One region of the Vibrio algicola genome, then DNA from elsewhere that is predicted to be linked to it. Evidence: predicted binding sites of a transcription regulator. Region 1 holds the regulator's gene; the other holds the start of a gene.
The links. Region 1 encodes CRP, which controls carbon source genes, mostly activating them, when cyclic AMP is high. Its sites were predicted from a motif close to TGTGANNNNNNTCACA; they were not measured.
Positions count from the first base shown of each region.

Region 1 (18,010 bases):
CTTATTGCTCGTAGCTTGCGCGCGGTAGTGGATCTTGAAGTATTAGGTGAGATGATGATCACCGTCGATTGTGATGTTATTCAAGCCGATGGCGGAACCCGCACTGCGTCTATCTCTGGTGCTAGCGTGGCATTAGCGGATGCGATTCAATCATTGATGGCTTCAGGTAAATTGAAGAAAAATCCAATGAAAGGTCATGTAGCCGCGGTTTCAGTTGGCATCTTGGGCGATCGCGCTTTGTGTGATTTGGAATATGTTGAAGATTCAGCGGCCGATACGGATATGAACGTGGTGATGACCGAAGAAGGCAAAATGATTGAAGTACAAGGCACTGCAGAAGGCGAAGCGTTTTCTCGTGCTGAGCTCAATCAGTTATTAGATTTAGCCGAAAAAGGCATTAACGATATTATCGCAGTGCAAAAAGCAACGTTAGCCCAATAGTTTTTAATGGCTCCTCATTGAGGGGCTATTTTTTTGTGTGAATATTATGATTAGGTCATTCTGGTCATTAGTGAGAAAGAAAAGAGAGAAACCATGAAAGCATATCAACGTGAATTTATTGAGTTCGCCCTTGAGAAACAAGTTCTTAAGTTTGGCGAGTTTACTTTAAAATCGGGTCGTACTAGCCCTTACTTCTTCAATGCTGGCTTGTTTAATACTGGCCGTGATTTAGCCCGTTTAGGTCGTTTTTATGCCGCTGCATTAGCCGAATCTGGCATTCAGTTTGATGTGTTGTTTGGCCCAGCTTACAAAGGCATTCCAATTGCGACCACCACCGCAGTTGCTTTAGCCGATCACCACGATATTGATACGCCATACTGCTTTAACCGTAAAGAAGCTAAAGATCACGGTGAAGGTGGCAACTTGGTCGGCAATCCATTAGACGGTCGCATTATGTTGGTGGACGATGTGATCACCGCTGGTACGGCTATTCGTGAATCAATGGAAATCATTAAAGCCAATGGTGCTGATTTAGCTGGCGTTTTAGTGGCGATTGATCGTCAAGAAAAAGGCAAAGGCGAGTTGTCAGCGATTCAAGAAGTGGAACGTGATTTCGGTTGCGCGGTTATCTCTATCATCTGTTTAGGCGATCTAGTGACTTATCTTGAAGAGCAAGGCAACAGCGCAGAGCAGCTAGAGTCGGTCAAGGCTTACCGCGCTCAATATGGCATCTAATGTTTAGCCTTTAAAGCTACAGTTTTGTTGCTTCTTTTGGTGAGTTAACCAATATAGATCCAACGGTGCTTTCTGCAATTAACGGACAATATAGCTTAAGTTATATGGTTAAGATTGACGGTTATCCGTCACTTAACCTTTAAACCCCGTCATTTCATTTGAAGTGGCGGGGTTTCTTTTTTCTGCTCTTGCCTAAGAATCTGTACACTTTTATATACACAGTAATTTGTCTGGTTTTTTGTGTGATATTTGACCCATTATCGCTGCTTTTTGTTATTGACGGGTCGATTTATCTAGTTTTAATGGTAAATTGTTGTAAATAATTTTGAACGGTAAGTGTAAATGAGTAATTCAAAGGTTTTAGGCAGTACTTTGATTATTGCCGGTACCACGATTGGTGCCGGAATGTTGGCGTTGCCAATTGCGTCAGCAGGACTGGGCTTTATGACTTCGCTTGTGATCATGGTAGCGATGTGGGCATTAATGGCGTACACCGCATTATTGATGTTAGAGCTGCACCAACATGCTGATTATGATGCCACCTTGCATACCTTGGCTAAGCAATTTCTCGGTGATAAGGGAAAGTGGCTGGCGACCTTTGCGATGTTGTTTTTGTTTTACGCCCTTTGCGCGGCCTACATTGCGGGTGGTGGTGGGCAATTTAATGACAAGCTGCATAACTGGTTTGAGTTAGATGTGTCTAACGGCCTAGGAACACTTATCTTTACCATCTTGATTGCGGCGATTGTTACCTTTGGTACGTCATCGGTCGACAAGGTTAATCGGGTGCTGTTTACCTGTAAATTGGTCGCGATGGCAATCATGCTGTTTTTCTTAACTCCCAACATTCAAGCGGTTCATTTGGTGAATATGCCATTAGAAAAAGGCTTGATTGTGGCGGCATTACCGGTGATTTTCACCTCTTTTGGATTTCATGGCAGCATTCCTGCCGTGGTACGTTATTTAGATCTGGATATGAAAGCGCTGAAAAAAGTGATGGTGTTTGGGTCATTATTGCCGTTAGTGGTGTATATCCTGTGGCAATTAGCGACATTAGGTGTGGTCGATCAAGCCACGCTTGCACAAGCCGGCAATGTCACCGCACTGGTTGGAACCTTGGCGCAAGTGATCCATAGTTCTGCCATTTCTCAAGTGGTGTCAGTGTTTGCTGATCTGGCTTTAATTACTTCTTTTCTTGGGGTGAGCTTAGGCTTATTTGAATTTTTGGGCGACAGCTTGAATAAGAACCAAAGCAAAGGTGGCCGAGTGGGAATCGCGTTAGTGACCTTTGTTCCGCCATTGTGTTTTGCTCTATTTTACCCGCAAGGCTTTATTATGGCACTCGGTTATGCCGCGATTGCCTTAGCGATTTTAGCGTTACTACTGCCGGTTGCGATGGTGAAACGCTCGCGTCAACTCAACTTACAAACCCAAAACTTTACCGTTGCTGGTGGTAATGTGGCGTTGATGTTTGTTTTATTAAGTGGCTTGGTGATCATTGGGGTACAAGTGCTAATCAGCGTAGGAGTATTGCCCGCTATTGGGTAGAGAGTAACGAAAAAGTAAGATCGAAAAAGCCACTGGATTTGCATTCAGTGGCTTTATTTATTTTTGCGTGTACTTAAAATAATCGTGTGTGACGATTAACGAGTACCGTATACCACGATGGTTTTACCATGCGCAGAAATTAGATTTTGCTCTTCTAGCATTTTCAAGATACGACCAACGGTTTCACGAGAGCAGCCAACAATTTGACCAATCTCTTGACGAGTTATCTTAATTTGCATGCCGTCTGGGTGAGTCATTGCATCTGGTTGTTTGGCTAGATTAAGTAGCGTTTGTGCAATACGACCGGTAACGTCTAAGAAGGCTAAGTCACCCACTTTTTGGCTAGTGATTTGTAGGCGAGTTGCCATTTGAGCTGACAGACGCATCAAGATATCTGGATTCACTTGGATAAGCTGACGGAATTTCTTAAATGAAATTTCAGCAACTTCACAAGGTGATTTAGCTCGAACCCAAGCGGTACGCTCTTGATCTTCTTCAAATAGACCTAGCTCACCAATAAAATCGCCTTGGTTTAAGTAAGACAAGATCATCTCTTTGCCTTCTTCATCCTTGATTAATACAGCCACAGACCCTTTTACGATGTAGTACAAAGTTTCTGCTTTTTCGCCAGCATGAATCAAAGTACTTTTTGATGGGTACTTATGAATATGACAATGCGATAGAAACCACTCTAAAGTTGGGTCAGTTTGAGGTTTACCTAGAACCATAATTTGTTACTTCCTCTGAAGGGCTTGCTCAGTTTTGAGTCATTCATCCTGAGACCGGCTAAACTGGTCAAATAGAATAGGTGTTCATCATTTACGCTGCAAGCACTGTTACTGCGTTGGCTTTAAATACTACCCCTTTCCGTAGCGAATTTCTTGATTTTGATCGCCCTGAAGTGGGTATTTAAGCTGTGAAAGTGTGGCCTAAGTCACAGACTCAGCAGTAAGGTGAAATTGATCACCTTTTTAGCCAATTTTACCGGTGTCGATCAGTTGTTGCAGTAGAGGTTGAATGATCAGTTCCATCGCAAAACTCATCTTACCGCCTGGTACCACTAAGGTGTTATGGCGTGACATAAAGGAACCATCAATCATGGCAAGTAGGTAAGGGAAGTCGACATTTTTAATTCCACGCAAACGGATCACTACAAAGCTTTCATCTAAGCTTGGGATGCCTTTGGCGTTTAATGGGTTAGAAGTATCAACGGTTGGCACTCGCTGAAAGTTGATATGAGTACGAGAAAACTGCGGCGTGATGTAATTTAAGTAATCATCCATCGAGCGTACAATCGAATCCATCACCGCTTCACGCGAATGGCCACGATCGCGGGTGTCGCGCACAAATTTTTGGATCCACTCCAAGTTAACAATCGGCACCATACCAATCAAAAAATCGACATGTTGCGAGGCGTTGACTTCCCCATCGACCACACCCCCATGCAAACCTTCGTAGAAAAGCACATCGGTATTATCGGGTAAACCTTGCCATGGGGTAAACGTGCCTGGCATTTGATTGTACGGTACTGCTTCATCAAAACTGTGTAAATAGCGACGAATTTTGCCACTGCCATCTTGACCATACTGATGAAAAAACTTGGCCAGAGCAGGGAAGTCATTGGCTTCAGGGCCAAAGTAACTAATGTGTTTACCTTGCTCGCGTGCTTTACGGATCGCCACATCCATTTCTGGTCGGGTATAGCGATGAAAGCTGTCCCCTTCCACCCATGAGGCTTTAATATCCCTCATATTGAACATTTTTCGGAAGGTTTCTGAGGTGGTGGTGGTTCCTGCGCCAGAGGACCCGGTGACTGCGATGATAGGATGCTTTGCCGACATGATAATCCTTTATTTTCGACCTTGAGAATAGACAGTGTAGAGTAGGGCCTGTAAATAATATACCCAAATGATATGGGTATATATCCGTCTTACTTGCCACCTCACTGCAACTTTAATTACTTTGAGTGTAGATTGATTAACTTAACGAGTTGACGTCCCTGATATCGACACTTTCATGTAATTCGGAAAATACGATCGCCACTTTACCTGATTTTAATTGACGTTGTACCTGTGTGATTTTTTGCTCAAGAGAATAGTCTTGTTCACCATAATCGGTTCCTTCACGCAGAATAAATTCTTTGATCAAGTTGTCGAGGGTGTCGGGATCGATTTGTTGCCAAGGGATAATCATAATATGTTTACTGCTTATTATCTGTGATGATTCACTAATGCTTTCAGATATTACTTATATTTTTGAAAAAGAATAGGCAAAGCCCTTCAGCATCAAGTTGTTGGCAATATTGGTGGCTTAGCGGTATGTGTTGTTGAGATCGAGCTTGAAGTGGCAGTGCATTTAAGGCTTCAACTAAATATTCTTGTTGCTGACGTTCAAGCTGTAATTCAAAGGTTAAACTTTCCCGATATAGCGAAGCGGGTAAGTGAGTTTTATATTGACGACGCAATGACCGAAACTGAGCGAGTAATGCTTGTGTCGGTTGGAGTGATTGTTTCAATCGCTCTTGTTCCTGTGGAGCTAGTGTTAGTTTTTGTTGATCGAGCCATATATACAGCAGTAGTAAATTAACGTTGCCCTGATATTGGTTTTGTAGGGTTAAACACGCCGACTCCACGCCCGGTTGTTGATAGCGTTCTAGACAAAATTGCCAGAACGCTTCTGCTGTAAGAGGTGAACAAGGCGAGTTTGGCATTATTCTTCGCTTAATGCTTCAAGTTGCTCTTGCAGTTCCATCCACTCCACCTCAACATTTTCGAGTTGCGCTTTGCTGGTAGCTTGTAGGTTGAGCACTTGGGTCAGCTTGGCTTTATTTTCATCTTGATAAAGAGAGACGTCCCCCAGTTGTTCTTCCGCTTGTGCCAATGCTTGACTGTGTTTGTCCATTTGCGTTTCAAGTTGAGTGACTTTTTTACGCAGCGGCGCGGTTTGTTTACGGCGCTCCGCATCAAGACGTTTTTGTTCTTTACGATTGGCGGCGCTGTTGGTGTTGGGGCTGTTATCCACTTCGCCTTGAGCGTCTTTTTTATCTTGCTTTTGTTGGTCGGTGAGCCATTTATAATAGTCGGTAAGATCGCCATCAAACGGCATCACTTGTTGGGCATCGACTAGGTAAAGATCATCGGTGGTGGCGCGCAATAAATAACGATCGTGGCTGACAATCACCATCGCACCCTCAAAGGTTTGCAACGCCATGGTCAGCGCTTGGCGCATATCCAAATCAAGGTGGTTGGTTGGTTCATCGAGCAGCAATAGATTGGGTTTTTGCCACACTAATAACGCTAATACCAAACGTGCTTTTTCGCCACCTGAGAATGGGGCGACCTTATCTAATGCTTTTTCGCCTTGGAAACCAAAACTACCAAGATAATCACGTAACTGTTGTTCGGTTTGATTGCTGGCAATTTGCATTAAGTGCTGCAGCGGGGTTTCTTCTGGGTGCAAGGTTTCGAGTTGATGCTGCGCAAAGTAACCAATCTTCACCCCTTGAGAATAGGTCAGATCGCCGCCTTGTGGATTAAGCTCGCCCGATAATAGTTTGATTAAGGTCGATTTACCTGCGCCATTACGCCCAAGTAAGCCGATGCGGCTACCTGGGACTAAATTTAAGCGAATTTTTTCTAAGATCAAGCGATCGCCATAACCTGCAGATACATCGTCCATCATCATGATCGGATTAGGCAATGCAGCGGGTTGACGGAATTCGAAATTAAATGGGTTATCAAATTGCGCTGGCAGAACCTTTTCCATTTTCTCTAACGCTTTAATCCGGCTTTGGGCTTGGCGAGCTTTAGAGGCTTTATAACGAAAACGGTCGATGTAACTTTGCATGTGCGACATTTGTTTTTGCTGCTTGCTGTACATTGCCTGTTGTTGCATTAACTTTTGTGCACGTTGGGTTTCAAAGGAAGAATAGTTACCTGTGTATTCATTCAGATCTTGATTTTCAACATGCACAATGCGGCCAACGATTGGATCTAAAAAGTCTCTATCATGCGAGATCAAAATCAGTGTGCCAGGGTAATTTTGTAGCCATTTTTCCAGCCACAATACCGCATCTAAATCTAAGTGGTTGGTGGGTTCATCCAGCAGCAATAAATCGGAGCGGCACAATAATGCTTGAGCAAGGTTTAAACGCATGCGCCAGCCGCCCGAGAACTGGGTCAGGCTCCATTGCATTTGTTCTTGGCTAAATCCGAGGCCATTGAGCAGTTCGGCTGCGCGCGAATTTATAGTATAGCCACCAACAATATCAATCTTGCTGTGTAACTCTGCTACCAAAGTGCCATTATCGGCTTGTTCTGCCTTTGCGAGTTGTTGCTCTAAACGTCGAAATTCACGGTCGCCATCAATCACATAATCAATTGCAGCTCGATCTAACGCGGGCGTTTCTTGCGCTACCCAAGCTAATTCCCAATGGGCTGGCATTTGAAAGTTACCGGCGTCGATAGCCAGTTCATCTTTTAATAAGGCAAATAGCGTTGATTTACCACAACCGTTTTTGCCGACTAAACCGACTTTATCACCCGGATGAATAGTGGCTGAAGCTTGTTCTAATAAAGGCTTTCCGCCACGCAGCAATTGAATGTCTGAAAATATAATCATAGGGTTGTGGTCTAATTTGGGCGCTAAGTAAATAAAGGCGTAAGCCAGATGAAATTGCAGAGAATAGTAGGCGTTTCGTCAATAAATGTCGATCATTATACGATTTAAGATAAGATACTTATTATACTTAAAGCACATTAAGTTAGCATGGAACAAAGGAAAGACATCAAGGAGCAGGTATGTCTCAAACAAGGAGCGGTTCAACATCCGCGCCGGTATCACTTAAAGGATCAGCACTGCAAGGATCATCAAACTCACCCAATCCACCCCGAGTGTTGGTTATTTTTGCACATCCCGATCCGATCGATTCTGTTGCCAATCAAATCTTACTCAAAGCGATTCAAGATCTTCCTCATGTGCGTGTGCATGACTTATATGCCCGTTATCCAGATTTCTTTATAGATGTGGCGATAGAGCATCACCTGTTACTTGAACACGATATCATTGTCTTTCAACACCCTCTATTTATGTATTCTTGCCCTGCGTTAATGAAAGAATGGATGGATACCGTATTAGGCAAAGGTTTTGCATTTGGTGAAGGGCGGGCGTTGGCCGGAAAAACTTGGCGTAGCGTAATAACGGTGGGCGGATCTAAGCAAGCCTTTAGCGACAAAGGCTATAACCAATATCCATTAGAGCAAATACTGCAACCTTTTGAACTGACGGCAAAATTATGCCAAATGAATTGGCTGGAGCCGTTAGTCTTATATTGGGCTCGCAATGTCAATCATGCAGAACGCTTACAACATGCCCAAGCCTACCGTCAATGGCTAATGAATCTGTAACATCGACTTGGCGAAACAAGGAGTGTAAATGGCACCAACAACCTTTGAATTATTAGAAAGTGGCGTAGTCTTTTTATCGGCAGCGGTGATTGCGGTGCCGCTGGCGCAACGTTTTGGCTTAGGCTCAGTGCTTGGGTATTTGTTGGCCGGTATTGCGATTGGTCCTTGGGGATTAGGGCTGATTAGTGATGTCGACAGCGTCATGCACTTTGCGGAATTTGGTGTGGTGTTATTGCTGTTTTTGATCGGTTTAGAATTGAACCCTAAAAAACTATGGCAAATGCGTATTCCTATTTTAGGTTTAGGCGGCGCACAAGTGGTGGTGACCACATTAATTCTCTCTGCGATTGCCCATTGGTTTGGCATTAGCTGGCAAAACAGCTTAGTGATCGGGATGGGGTTGGCGTTGTCTTCTACTGCGATTGCTTTGCGAGTGATTGAAGAGCAAGGGCTGGGCGGCACCGAAACCGGACAGTCAGGTTTTGCGATTTTGTTATTCCAAGATATCGCTGTGATCCCCATGCTTGCTATGTTGCCATTATTGGCAGGCAATGTGGGCGGCGATTGGTTAGATGCGGTATGGATGATTGGTGGTGTGGTCGGGTTATTAGTCGGAGGCCATTATTTATTGCGACCTATTTTTCGCTTTGTGGTGATGAGCCGAGTACGAGAACTGTTTACTGTCGCTGCATTATTGTTGGTGATTGGTATTTCGGTGATCATGCAAAAACTCGGTTTATCCATGGCGTTAGGGACTTTTTTGGCCGGCGTTTTACTGGCAGAGAGTGAATACCGTCATGAATTAGAAAGCGCGATTGAACCATTTAAAGGTTTGCTGCTGGGGTTGTTCTTTATGTCGGTTGGCATGGCGGTCAATTTAGGCTTGTTGGGGTTATATCCAATCAAAATTCTATTGGCGGTGGTGGCCTTAGTCACCATCAAAGGATTATTGATTTACGGCTTGGCGCGCTTAATGGGCACTCGAGCCAAAGCACGCAGTCGAATGGCGGCTATATTGAGCCAAGGCGGTGAGTTTGCTTTTGTGTTGTTTACCGCCGCATCAGGGCAAGGGCTGCTTGGAACCGAGATGACGTCGTTCTTGCTGGTGGTAGTGAGCTTATCCATGATGACCACCCCCCTGATCTTACTGGCGCAACAAAAATGGTTTAGCCGTACCATTAATGTGCAGGATGACATGCAATCGGATGTGGTTAATGAAGAGCCAAGAGTGATCGTGGCTGGCTTTGGGCGTTTTGGCCAAGTGGTGGGCCGCTTGCTGTACGCCAATAAAATTCGCATTACGGTATTAGAAAGCGATCCCAGTCAAATCCAAGTATTACGCAAGTTTGGCTATAAAGTGTATTACGGCGATGCCACTCAACTGGATTTACTCAGGGCGGCAGGGGCAGAGCAAGCCGAAGCGATTGCCATTTGTACCGATTCACCAGATGAAGTGTTAAAAATTGCCGAATTGTGTAAGCAGCATTTTCCCAATCTGAAAGTAATGGCACGAGCGCGCAGTCGGGTTGAAGCTTATCAATTACTCAATATTGGCGTGACTTTATTTTCACGCGAAACCTTTTTAGGAGCATTAGATTTAGGTCGCCAAGTGTTAACTGAGTTGGGCATGCATCCTTATCAGGCCAAGCGAGCAGAAGCACACTTTAAAAAACTCGACACCACCATGCTAAAAGAGTTATTACCTCAACATAGTGAAGATAAAGACACCGGCCTTAGAGCCAAAGAAGCACGGATTGAATTAGAAGAAATATTTGCGCGTGAAATGGAAAGCGATCGAAAAACCCAAAATCATTGGGATTAACGGAGACAATATGACAATTAAGAAACGATTTATTGCCGGAGCAAAATGCCCAAGCTGTGGAGAATCGGACAGTTTGCGGGTGTGGCATGACAACAACATCGAAATGGTTGAATGTGTCGAATGCGACTATCTAGAACGCCAGAACCCAGAAAAAGAACAGCAAGCCTCTGAATTAGGGGATAAAAAATCAACTGCGGCACAGCCACAAGTGGTCACTGTCGAGCAGTCTGCTTACGCCTCTGAGCAAATGATTGGGATTTTTAAGCCTGAATGATTGAAATTTGCCGAACTTATCCCCATTATTTGTCTCATAACGATTAGGTGCTCATTCATCCTTTATGCCTAATCTGTGTCTGGAGCGAATATGAATATTGAAAAAAACGTTGTTGTTAGCCTAGCATACCAAGTAAAAACGGAAGACGGCGTCGTCGTAGACCAATCTACAGTGGAAGCACCACTGGATTATCTACATGGTCACAACAACTTGATCTCTGGTTTAGAGAACGAACTTAACGGCAAAGCACAAGGCGACAAGTTCAATGCTGTTATTGCTCCAGAAGACGCTTACGGTGAGCACAATGAAGGTCTTGTTCAACGTGTTCCTGCTAATGTTTTCCACGGTGTGGATGAAATCGAAGTAGGTATGCGTTTCTTAGCCGATACCGACCAAGGTCAAATCCCAGTAGAAATCACTGAAGTTGATGGCGATGAAGTTGTGGTTGACGGTAACCACATGCTTGCGGGTCAAACGCTAACATTTGATGTTGAAGTGGTTGCGGTACGCGCAGCAACTGAAGAAGAAATGGCGCACGGCCATGTACATCAAGCGGGTCACGACCATGATCACGAAGGTGGTTGCTGTGGTGGTCATGAAAAAGAAGAGAAAAAAGAAGGTTGTGATGGAAATGGCGGCTGCGGTTGCTCTCACTAATCTTTAATGAATAATAAAAAAGCGCTAACCAATTGGTTCAGCGCTTTTTTGTAGGATCAAAGTTTCATGATTAAGTCGGTTTATTTAATGTCATTAATAATGCGGTGGTGGGGTTTCTTCTGAAGAGTCCACTAAATTAGACGCATCTAAATTTTTGACTTTACCAACCACAAATTTCATTTGGTCTTGCATGCGAGTAATAAGTAATTGTTGTTGGCTTAATGCATCATTTAACTCGCTGATGGTTTGCTCTTGAAAAGCTAATTGACACTCTAAATCGTCAATGCGTTGTTTAAGAAGATCGTCGCTTGCTGAGGTTGTCATTAGTGTTCCAATAAAAGTAAGCCAAACAGTGACAAGATTATACATAGTTTTATTGACTGAACGCGAGCTTATTTCCGTGAATTAACCACCGCTTGAAATATGACAACTTGGTTAATGATTAACTATGATTCCACGGCTGCAAGTTATGGCTTTGTTAGGTTTATGTAATAAGTATCATGCTTTATTGCAATAACTGAAAAAAGTAAGATAAATTACAATTAAATTATGAACTTTGATCAAAAAACACGGTCTGCTAACAAAGACTTTGAGTATAAGTAGGTAATATGCCTCGCGGTGTCATAACGGCGCAAAGCATATACTGCAATAAACTTTTTAATGAACACGATGATGGACTGCCATCACGCTGGAGAATTTAATGAAATCGATTTTTAAAGTATCGCTGCTAGCAGCAACTGTATTACTGGCTGTAGGTTGTCAAAAAGAAGACGCAAAAGAAGCTCCGGCTACTGCGCCAAAAACAGAGCAAGCGGTATCTGCTGCTTCTCCTGCGATGACTCAATACAAAACTGACGACGAAAAAGCCGCTTATGCAATCGGTACTTCTTTCGCGAACTACCTAAATACTAGTATTGAAAAACCAGCTGAGATCGGTATCAAGTTAGATAAAGAGATCGTATTGAAAGGTATCGAAGATTCGTTTGCTAAGAAATCTGGCATGACGGAAGAAGACACTAAAGCGGTGCTGCAAAACCTAGACAAACGCGTGCAAGAAAAAATGCAAGCCAAAGCAAAAGAAAAATCAGCCGCTTCTATCAAAGCGGGTGAAGAGTTCCGTGCTAAATTTGCTAAAGAAGACGGCGTAAAAACCACTAAATCTGGCATCATGTACAAAGTAGAAAAAGAAGGCACAGGTGTCACTCCAAAAGCAACAGACACTGTGGTTGTGAACTACGAAGGTAAACTTATCGATGGTAAGAAATTCGATAGCTCATACGATCGTAAAGAACCTGCAACTTTCCCACTTAACCGCGTGATCCCTGGTTGGACGGAAGCAGTTCAGTTAATGAAAGTCGGTTCTAAATACCAAGTTGTTATCCCACCAGAGCTAGCTTACGGCGCACAAGATACGCCAACTATTCCTGCAAACTCTACATTAGTATTCGAAATCGAATTAATGTCAGTTAAAGCAGACGCAGCGCCACAAGCACCTGCGCATAAATAAGGTGTTGTCACACTACTTAACATGAGTAGTGACAATATTATTCACTGGCAATAAATGCCGGTGAAAATAATCCAAAGGCCTATTTGATAGGCCTTTTTTATTGCTGTCCTTTGGGAGGTCTGACGAAGAAACTTGCTCTATATCATCATATAGTGGACTGGATAATGCCAAATTCAAATTTTCTGATAAACTTACATCAATTTTTTTAATTTATACAATTTTGGTTGAGGTAGATATGGAGAGCTCTGAAGCAGTTCATTCTGAAGCGTTGTTAGAAATTGAATCGGTCCATGCCAAGCCATTTTCGGAACACGATAAGATCATTCTGCATTCTTATGAGGCGGTTGTTGATGGTCTTGCTAGCTTAATTGGCAGCTATTGTGAGATTGTTTTACACTCACTAGAAGACTTAAATACTTCAGCGATTAAAATTGCTAATGGTGAGAATACCGGCCGTCAAGTGGGTTCGCCGATCACGGTATTGGCACTTAAAATGCTCAAAGACATCGAAGGCTCTGAGCGTAACTTCTCACGTTCATACTTTACTCGCGCTAAGGGCGGCGTATTGATGAAGTCGATCACCATTGCGATCCGTAATGGCGAACAGCGAGTGATTGGTCTGTTATGTATTAATATTAACTTAGATGCACCATTTTCTGATGTATTGCATGCCTTTATGCCAACCGCAGAAGCCGAAGAAGCGGCATCATCGGTTAACTTTGCCAGTGATGTTGAAGAGCTGGTGGATCAAACGGTTGAACGTACAATCGAAGAAATTAATGCCGACAAATCAGTTTCGAATAATACCAAGAATCGCCAGATCGTGATGGATCTTTATGATAAAGGGATCTTTGATATTAAAGACGCGATCAACCGAGTGGCCGATCGTTTGAATATCTCAAAGCATACGGTCTATTTGTACATTCGTCAGCGTAAAATTGAGGATGGCGAAAAGTGACCGAACAGCCTTTAACGTATACATTATTAGTGAATGGTTCGGTGTATGGCAGTCAATCGGCGCGCCATGCCTATCAGTTTGCCAATGCGTTAATTGCCAGAGGGCATCGCTTAGTCAGCGTGTTCTTTTATCAAGATGGGGTGCACAATGCCTCGAGTTTGATCCTACCGGCCAATGATGAATTTGATCTTACCCAAGCATGGAAGGATCTTGCTCAGCAGCATGGAGTTCGATTGGAGTCCTGTGTGGCGGCATCACTGCGGCGTGGCATTGTTGATAGCAATGAAGCTAAAACACATAAGTTACTCGCGTCTAATACCGCTGAATCGTTTGAATTGGCAGGTTTGGGCGGTTTAGCCACGGCAATGCTAACCCAAGACAGAGTGGTGCAGTTCTAATGAAATTAGGCTTTGTTTTTCGTTCATTTCCCCACAGCACAAGCAAAGGTCGTGAAGGGCTTGATGCACTGCTGGCAACTTCGGCCTACAGTGAAGACATCGAAGTATTTTTTATTGGCGCTGGCGTAACACAGTTATTGGTGAATCAAGATCCAAAACAAGTGCTCTCCCGAGATTATGCCGCGGCATTTAAGTTATTAGATTTGTATGACATCGACAATATTTATGTCTGTCAAACCTCATTACAGCGTTATCAAATTGAACCATCAAGCTTGCTGATCCCCGTCACGATCTTAAGCCAAGCGGAACTCAACCAAAAAATTCATCACTGTCAGAAACTGCTCAGTTTTTGATCCTCAACCTTCATTCATTGGCAGGATTAAGATGCTCCATATCGTGAAAAACAGCCCAGCATTAGCGCAAGCATCAGCCTATTTGATGCCTGACGATGTGATTTTATTGATTGAAGATGCCGTTTATCACGCAATTGAAGCAAAAAACGACCAATCAAATAAAAAAGATCCAAAAGATCCTTATCTCTATTTAAAACAAGATTTAGAGGCGAGAGGTTTAGTGTTAGATTGTGTTGATACTTGCCAAGCTGTTGATTACTATGATTTTGTTTTGCTTTCCGAACAGCATCAACAATCGATGACGTGGGAATGATCTTTATAATAGGTCATCTCAACACGGTGAAATAAAAAAAATACCGTGACTAAGATTGGTTATTTCTTGACACACACACCTTTGATGCATAAAATTTTGCGTCCCTATTTCTCATTATATGAAATATAGTCAGAAAACTGGGATAGATTTTTCACAAGCTTATTTTCGTATATCAGGAGCTATTTAATGGCAACTATTAACCAGTTGGTACGCAAGCCACGTGTAAAGCAAGTTGTTAAAAGCAACGTGCCTGCGCTAGAAGCGTGTCCACAAAAACGTGGTGTATGTACTCGCGTATATACTACTACTCCAAAAAAACCGAACTCAGCATTACGTAAAGTTTGTCGTGTTCGTCTAACTAACGGCTTCGAAGTAAGTTCTTACATCGGCGGCGAAGGTCACAACCTTCAAGAGCACAGTGTTGTTCTTATCCGTGGTGGTCGTGTTAAAGATTTACCAGGTGTGCGTTACCACACCGTTCGCGGCGCGCTTGACTGTGCTGGCGTAAACGACCGTAAACAAGGTCGTTCTAAGTATGGTGTTAAACGTCCTAAGTCTTAATGTCTCTTTTGTAAAAAAAGAAAACGTTAAGTAAGGCCAAACACTAAAATATATTGTATTTTGAAAAAACTGAAAAGTTTTGGATAACCTGAAGAAGACAACGGAGAAACATCCATGCCACGTCGTCGCGTAATAGGCCAGCGTAAGATCCTACCAGATCCTAAATTCAAATCAGAATTGCTGGCAAAATTTGTAAACATCCTTATGGTTGATGGTAAGAAATCAACTGCTGAAAAAATTGTTTACACTGCACTAGATACTATGGCTGAGAAATCTGGTAAAGATCACTTAGCTGTATTCGAAGAAGCTCTTGAAAATATTCGTCCATCGGTAGAAGTTAAATCTCGCCGTGTGGGTGGTTCAACTTACCAAGTGCCTGTAGAAGTTCGTCCGGTTCGCCGTAACGCTCTTGCTATGCGCTGGATGGTTGAAGCTGCGCGTAAGCGTGGTGAAAAATCTATGGCAATGCGCCTAGCTGCTGAAATGCTAGATGCGTCAGAAAACAAAGGTACTGCTGTTAAGAAACGTGAAGACGTTCACCGCATGGCAGACGCGAACAAAGCGTTCGCACACTACCGCTGGTAATAGACTCTTTGTTTACAAAGAGGCAGCGTTAGTTCTACCTTCTGTGCTGCGAGTTTTCTCGCAGCACTTTTTTGCTATTTCAAGCAACAAAAATCTCATCAAATAAAATTGAAATAGTGTAGCACGTCAGGTTAAGCCTGAGGTTTTGATTCCCATTTCACTAGATATTGCACAACGTTGGCAGTCATTTATTGAAATGGTATTAGTTAATAAGGATACAATTGTGGCTCGTAAAACCCCTATAGAGCGTTACCGCAACATTGGTATTTGTGCGCACGTAGATGCAGGTAAAACAACCACAACTGAACGTATTCTGTTCTATACCGGTCTTTCTCATAAGATCGGCGAAGTCCATGATGGCGCCGCTACCATGGATTGGATGGAGCAAGAGCAAGAGCGTGGGATTACTATCACCTCAGCTGCGACCACTACTTTTTGGCGTGGTATGGAAGCTCAATTTGACGACCACCGCATTAATATTATTGACACCCCGGGACACGTAGATTTCACCATTGAAGTTGAGCGTTCATTGCGTGTACTTGATGGCGCCGTCGTGGTTTTTTGTGGTTCATCAGGTGTTGAACCTCAATCTGAAACAGTTTGGCGTCAAGCGGATAAATATCATGTACCTCGTATCGTGTTCGTCAATAAAATGGACCGTACCGGTGCGGATTTTTTCCGTGTGATTGAACAAATTAAAAATCGTCTTGGTGCGACTCCGGTTCCTCTGCAAATCAATATTGGTTGCGAAGAGAATTTTAAAGGCGTAATTGACCTTATCAAGATGAAAGCGATTAACTGGAATGATGCCGATCAAGGTATGACCTTCACGTATGAAGATATTCCAGCAGATATTCAAGAATTAGCTGAAGAATGGCGCACCAACTTAATTGAAGCGGCAGCGGAAGCTTCAGAAGAGTTGATGGATAAGTACCTTGAAGGTGAAGAGTTAACCGAAGCTGAAATTAAACAAGCACTTCGTACTCGCACACTAAACAATGAGATTGTTTTGGCGACTTGCGGTTCAGCGTTTAAAAACAAAGGTGTTCAAGCGGCACTTGATGCGGTAATTGATTACTTGCCATCACCTATCGATGTCCCTGCGATAAAAGGCATTGATGACAATGAAAAAGATGTTGAGCGTCATGCAGATGATACCGAACCATTCTCTGCGTTAGCATTTAAAATTGCGACCGACCCATTTGTGGGCACATTGGCATTTATTCGTGTCTATTCGGGCGTGATTAATACTGGTGATACTGTTTATAACTCGGTTAAGCAAAAGCGTGAACGCTTGGGGCGCATTGTACAAATGCACTCGAATAAGCGTGAAGAAGTAAAACAAGTTTTAGCCGGTGATATTGCTGCCGTTATTGGCCTTAAAGATGTCACGACTGGCGATACTCTGTGCGATCAAAATCATAAAGTTATCCTAGAGCGAATGGAATTTCCTGAACCGGTAATTCAAATTGTGGTTGAACCACGCTCGCAAGCCGATCAAGATAAAATGGCGATTGCTCTCGCTAAGTTAGCAGCGGAAGATCCATCATTCCGAGTTGAAACGGATAATGAAACCGGTCAGACCTTAATTTCTGGCATGGGTGAGCTACACTTAGATATTATAGTTGACCGCATGAAACGTGAATTCAGCGTTGACTGTAATGTTGGTAATCCTCAAGTGGCGTATCGTGAGACCATTCGAGGCAAAACAGAAATAGAAGGCAAATTCATTCGTGAAACAGTGGGTCGGGGTCAATATGGTCATGTATGGCTGAGACTCGAACCGTCTGAGAAAGATCAAGGATTTGTTTTTGTAGACGAAATCGTGGCTGGTGCTGTTCCTAGTGAATACATCAGCTCAATATCGCAAGGTATTGAAGAGCAGATGAATAATGGTGTGCTAGCTGGTTATCCTGTTATGGATATCAAAGCAACGCTATTTGATGGCTCATATCATGATGTCGACTCAAGTGAGATGGCGTTTAAAATTGCCGCCTCAATGGCTTTCAAGAATGGTGCCCTGCAAGCGCAACCTGTGCTTTTAGAACCTGTAATGAAAGTTGAAGTAACTACCCCTGAAGATTGGATGGGGGATGTGGTTGGTGATATTAACCGTCGCCGCGGCATTATCGAAGGAATGGACGAAGGCAATGCTGGTTTGAAAATTATTCGAGCCAAAGTTCCACTGTCTGTTATGTTTGGTTACGCTACCGACTTACGTTCAGCAACTCAAGGTCGTGCTTCATACTCAATGGAATTTTGTGAGTATGCGGAAGTGCCGAAGAATGTTGCACAAGCAATTATTGCCGAGCGTGGTTAATAAACGTTATTACACGGCTACTTGATGATACTAAGCGTTTTTTGAACAATTTGGTCATGAAAACAATTGGCGGATTAAGTAACGAATCTATTGCGTTGATGAAAGTTGACGCATAAAATAGCAAATTCTGACG
Region 1 covers NZ_CP045699.1:2,306,772-2,324,781, reverse strand. The annotation lists gene rph (ribonuclease PH) at 1-441, shown strand, start outside; gene pyrE (orotate phosphoribosyltransferase) at 535-1,176, shown strand; gene GFB47_RS10640 (aromatic amino acid transport family protein) at 1,519-2,724, shown strand; gene crp (cAMP-activated global transcriptional regulator CRP) at 2,820-3,452, opposite strand; gene GFB47_RS10630 (phosphoribulokinase) at 3,696-4,565, opposite strand; gene GFB47_RS10625 (YheU family protein) at 4,702-4,917, opposite strand; gene GFB47_RS10620 (TIGR02444 family protein) at 4,961-5,437, opposite strand; gene GFB47_RS10615 (ABC transporter ATP-binding protein) at 5,434-7,344, opposite strand; gene kefG (glutathione-regulated potassium-efflux system ancillary protein KefG) at 7,524-8,129, shown strand; gene kefB (glutathione-regulated potassium-efflux system protein KefB) at 8,158-9,951, shown strand; gene GFB47_RS10600 (YheV family putative zinc ribbon protein) at 9,962-10,225, shown strand; gene slyD (peptidylprolyl isomerase) at 10,316-10,882, shown strand; gene GFB47_RS10590 (SlyX family protein) at 10,976-11,206, opposite strand; gene fkpA (FKBP-type peptidyl-prolyl cis-trans isomerase) at 11,583-12,389, shown strand; gene GFB47_RS10580 (helix-turn-helix transcriptional regulator) at 12,625-13,347, shown strand; gene tusD (sulfurtransferase complex subunit TusD) at 13,344-13,745, shown strand; gene tusC (sulfurtransferase complex subunit TusC) at 13,745-14,098, shown strand; gene tusB (sulfurtransferase complex subunit TusB) at 14,130-14,411, shown strand; gene rpsL (30S ribosomal protein S12) at 14,598-14,972, shown strand; gene rpsG (30S ribosomal protein S7) at 15,087-15,557, shown strand; gene fusA (elongation factor G) at 15,781-17,877, shown strand.

Region 2 (4,350 bases), 860 kb from region 1:
GCGTTTCATAATAGCAACATGTCGAAGAAAAATTCGCCGATAGTTTAGCAAGATCAATAATCTAAACCTACCACTAATTGATAAGTGTGGAGGTAATGATGATTAAATAAGCAAACAGAGAATGAATTTCTCATAAATCCTTGTTTGCTCACTGGAAATTTTTAATCTAGATTGCATAATGGAATAAGAATACAAGGAAGGAATACTCATGGACGAAAATAATACCCCGTTACTTAATCTTAGGGTTGTCACCCCAGAAGATTATCACGAGCTCGCGGCATTAATGGATTTGGTTTTTCCAGATGTGGGCGGCGCTTGGCCAGAGTCCACCATTATGGAACTGGTGACCCAATTTCCTGACGGCCAAATTTGCCTAGAAGATGACGGCAAAATTATTGGCGCCGCGTTAACCATTAAAGTCGATTACTCGCGTTTCTCTTTGCCACATAAATACACCGATATCGTCGATTTAAAAAATGTTGCACAACATAATGTTAAAGGCGATGCGATTTATGGTTTGGATGTATTTGTGCACCCAGATTATCGAGGGTTGCGCTTAGGCCGTCGTTTATATGAAGCGCGAAAAGAATTATGCCGAGCCGCTAACTTAAAAGCGATTTTAACCGGTGGTCGAATTCCTGGCTTTCAACAATATTCCGATCAAATGAAGGTCAGCGATTATATTGAAAAAGTGAAACGTCAAGAACTGCACGATCCAATTTTGTCATTCCAACTTTCCAATGATTTTGATGTTAAACGCTTGATGCGCGGTTACTTACCAGAAGATGAAAAGTCACAAGGTTATGGCACGCTACTTGAGTGGGATAATATTTTTTATGAAGAAGAATTAGAATCAATCCACCAAAATGAAAAAAGTATTGTCCGAATTGGGGTGGTACAATGGCAAATGCGTCATGTGATGTCGCTAGATGATTTGGTGAATCAGGCAGAATTCTTTATTACCTCGTTAGCGAATTATCAGTCCGATTTTGCCTTATTCCCAGAATTTTTCAGTGCGCCATTAATGGGACTGGCACCAGATCTTCGCTCGGTTGAGGCTATGCGTTATTTGAGTGAATATTCAGGCGAAATTATCCAACGATTCTCGCACCTCGCAGTGACCTATAATATCAATATTATTTCTGGCAGCTTGCCGGTTCAACAAGATGGCAAGATGTATAACGTCGCTTATATGTTGCATCGTGATGGCAGTATTGAAGAGCAATATAAGATCCACATTACCCCGCATGAAGAATGGGATTGGGTAATCGAAGGTGGCAATCAAGTTAAAGTGATGGAAACCGATGCCGGAAAAGTAGGTATTTTGATTTGTTACGATGTTGAATTCCCAGAGCTTGGCCGAATGTTGGCCGAACAAGGGGTGCAAATCTTGTTTGTTCCATTTTGGACCGATACTAAAAATGGCTATTTGCGAGTGAGAATTTGCGCCCAGGCGCGCGCGATCGAAAATGAATGTTATGTAGCGATAAGTGGCAGCGTTGGTAATTTACCTAGAGTCGACAACGTGGACATTCAATATGCGCAATCGGCGGTATTTTCACCATCGGATGTGTATTTCCCCCATGATGCGATTATCGCCGAAGCCGATCCTAATACCGAGATGATGATTTATGCCGATGTGGATCTGTCTAAATTGAAGTTATTACACAGTGAAGGTTCCGTGACCAACCTAAAGCATCGTCGCCCAGATTTATATCAATTTACAAAAACCAACCCTAAAGCTTAAAACGTAAGTTATCATTGATTGAGTTTGACGATAGATAAAATAGTTAAAATCCATTTAGTAAAATCAAGAAATTAGACGACACTTAACTTAGGGCAGCAAAAATGCCCATCACAGATAATGAATGATAGGAGTGCTTATGGCATCTTTAAAAGTGCGAGATTATATGCGTCCACGTGCAGTGACATTTACCGAAGATATGTCACTGTCAACGGCGATGGAAAAAGTATTAAATGCCATCAATATTGGTGGGCCTGTCATTAACGATAACCATGAAGTCGTCGGATTTTTATCAGAGCAAGATCTTCTCAATCGCTTAGTGCAAGTCAGTTACCACTGCCAAGATACTCATACAGTGGGTGATTGCATGAATAGAGAAGCGCTGACCATTAGCCCTGAAATGTCCGTTTTAGCCTTAGCCGAGATGATGGAAGTTGGCAAACCTAAAGTGTATCCAGTAGTGGAAAATAAAAAGCTAGTGGGAATAATTTCACGCCGTGAAGTGTTAAAAGCGGTCAGTGATAATTATGATACTTGCTTTAAAAAGCCAGTATAGATTTAAGCTTCGAGTCTTTAAGCTCCAACAATGCCACTGATTGTATAAGTGCCTTTAGACACAAGCCGAAATAATTATTCGGCTTGTTCTATTTTGTGGTGATGCACAGCGCGCCAATTATGAGAGGGCAACCGATTAGCTATGTATGTCATTAATGTCGCTCATTGGTAGATGTGAGCATGATCACTCAATCGTCCTCGGTTATTGACTAGATTAGGGCTAAGCAATTTTTTGAATAAAACGGTTGTATTTACCAACCTATTTTTTGTAAGGAGTCATCCGTGACAGCATCGAACTCTTCAAACGTATTTCATTTAGGCATTAACCAAAGCGACTTAAATGGCGCAACCTTAGCCATCATTCCTGGCGATCCGGGTCGTGTTGAGAAAATCGCACAATTAATGGATGAGCCTGTATTTTTAGCCAGTCACCGTGAATATACTGTTTTTCGTGCCAAATTAAATGGTAAGCCAATTGTGGTCTGTTCAACCGGTATCGGTGGTCCGTCAACGTCTATTGCGGTTGAAGAGTTAGCCCAGCTTGGGGTGCGTACTTTCTTACGTGTTGGCACAACCGGTGCGATCCAATCACACTTAAATGTGGGTGATATGATCGTGACTACTGCCTCTGTTCGTCTTGATGGTGCCAGTTCGCATTTTGCTCCAATCGAATTTCCAGCGGTTGCCGATTTTGATGTTGCCACTGCGATGAAGCAATCTGCACAAGAAGCTGGCGCGGTCGTACACACCGGCATTACTGCATCAAGCGATACTTTCTACCCAGGACAAGAGCGTTACGATACTTTCTCTGGTCGTGTGCTTTCTCGCTTGCAAGGCTCAATGGATGAGTGGCAGAAAATGGGTGTATTAAATTTTGAAATGGAATCAGCGACCTTATTCACCATGTGTGCAAGTTCAGGCTTACGCGCAGGTTGTGTGGCGGCAGTGATTGTAAACCGCAGTCAAGAGGAAATCCCAGATCAAGAAAAACTCAAAGCGGCAGAGAACAACTCATTACAAATTGTGATCGGTGCAGCTGCAAAGTTGATGTAAGTATCTTTGTTTAGTGTTTAAGGCAAACAAAAATGCCCTGACTTTAACTAGAAATAGAGTTAAGTCAGGGCATTTTTTCAGTTAAAATTTTGAATGGTTCAAAACGGTTGCCAAAAAAGAGTATTTTTTAGTTATAACTCTTCTTGGCCTCCTGCGTCATTAAACCAATTTGTTAAGTAAGTTTTGAGATCTTTAAGCTCATCAGGGCCAATTAGAGCTAAACCTAAATCTTGTGCCCGTGATATATCATTATGTCGCATAGGACGAAAACTGACGAGCATGGCGCGGGCTTGTAAACCACCTAATAGATCACGTAATGATTCCAGTTTATACAGAGTATCATCGCCATCATCACGCATGCCTTTGGTTTTACATTCGATAATGTGCAGCTTGTTATTAACCACAGTAGCAACATCTAGTTCATTACGAACCTCACGATCACCAATTTCGCGATAGACTTGAACGTTTAAAGAGTGGTCTTGAATGGTTGTTAACTCATCTTGGATTTCGCATACAATATTGTGCACATAATTTTCTAGCCATTCACCATTAGAAAAACGACGCGCATCTTCATTATGGAAGGTGAGAGTACCGTTTTCATAAGTGGCTAATTGAATATCGACTAAATCACTCAACAGCATATCGAGTTCTTTATAACCTTGCTGCTTTTCAGTTAAGGCTACATCGAGTTTTTGTTCCTTACGACAAGTGGTGGCGAGGTAGTTAAGGGTGGCTAGACCTGGGCCGAGTTCTAAAGCATTATTGGCCCAGCGTTTACATAGAGTGTGTAACTTTGCATCTAAAGAGGTGGGGATTTCGGTGACAGGAAATTCGCAGCGAGCGCCAAAAATAGTCAGGTAATCACTGATGCGAATATGATCTTGTACTTGTCGGTCTTCAAGAGAATCAGGATAAAGCCAGCACTGTTTATCACTAAAAGGTTCGACCACAAAAATTGGCCAATTATAACTGCGAAAAACTTCATAAACCGAGAGTAG
Region 2 covers NZ_CP045699.1:1,453,321-1,457,670, reverse strand. The annotation lists gene GFB47_RS06725 (sugar efflux transporter) at 1-9, opposite strand, end outside; gene GFB47_RS06720 (bifunctional GNAT family N-acetyltransferase/carbon-nitrogen hydrolase family protein) at 209-1,747, shown strand; gene GFB47_RS06715 (CBS domain-containing protein) at 1,884-2,300, shown strand; gene udp (uridine phosphorylase) at 2,582-3,352, shown strand; gene GFB47_RS06705 (Card1-like endonuclease domain-containing protein) at 3,484-4,350, opposite strand, start outside.
Region 2: the regulator CRP is predicted to act here: its motif matches at 2,473-2,488, upstream of udp (uridine phosphorylase).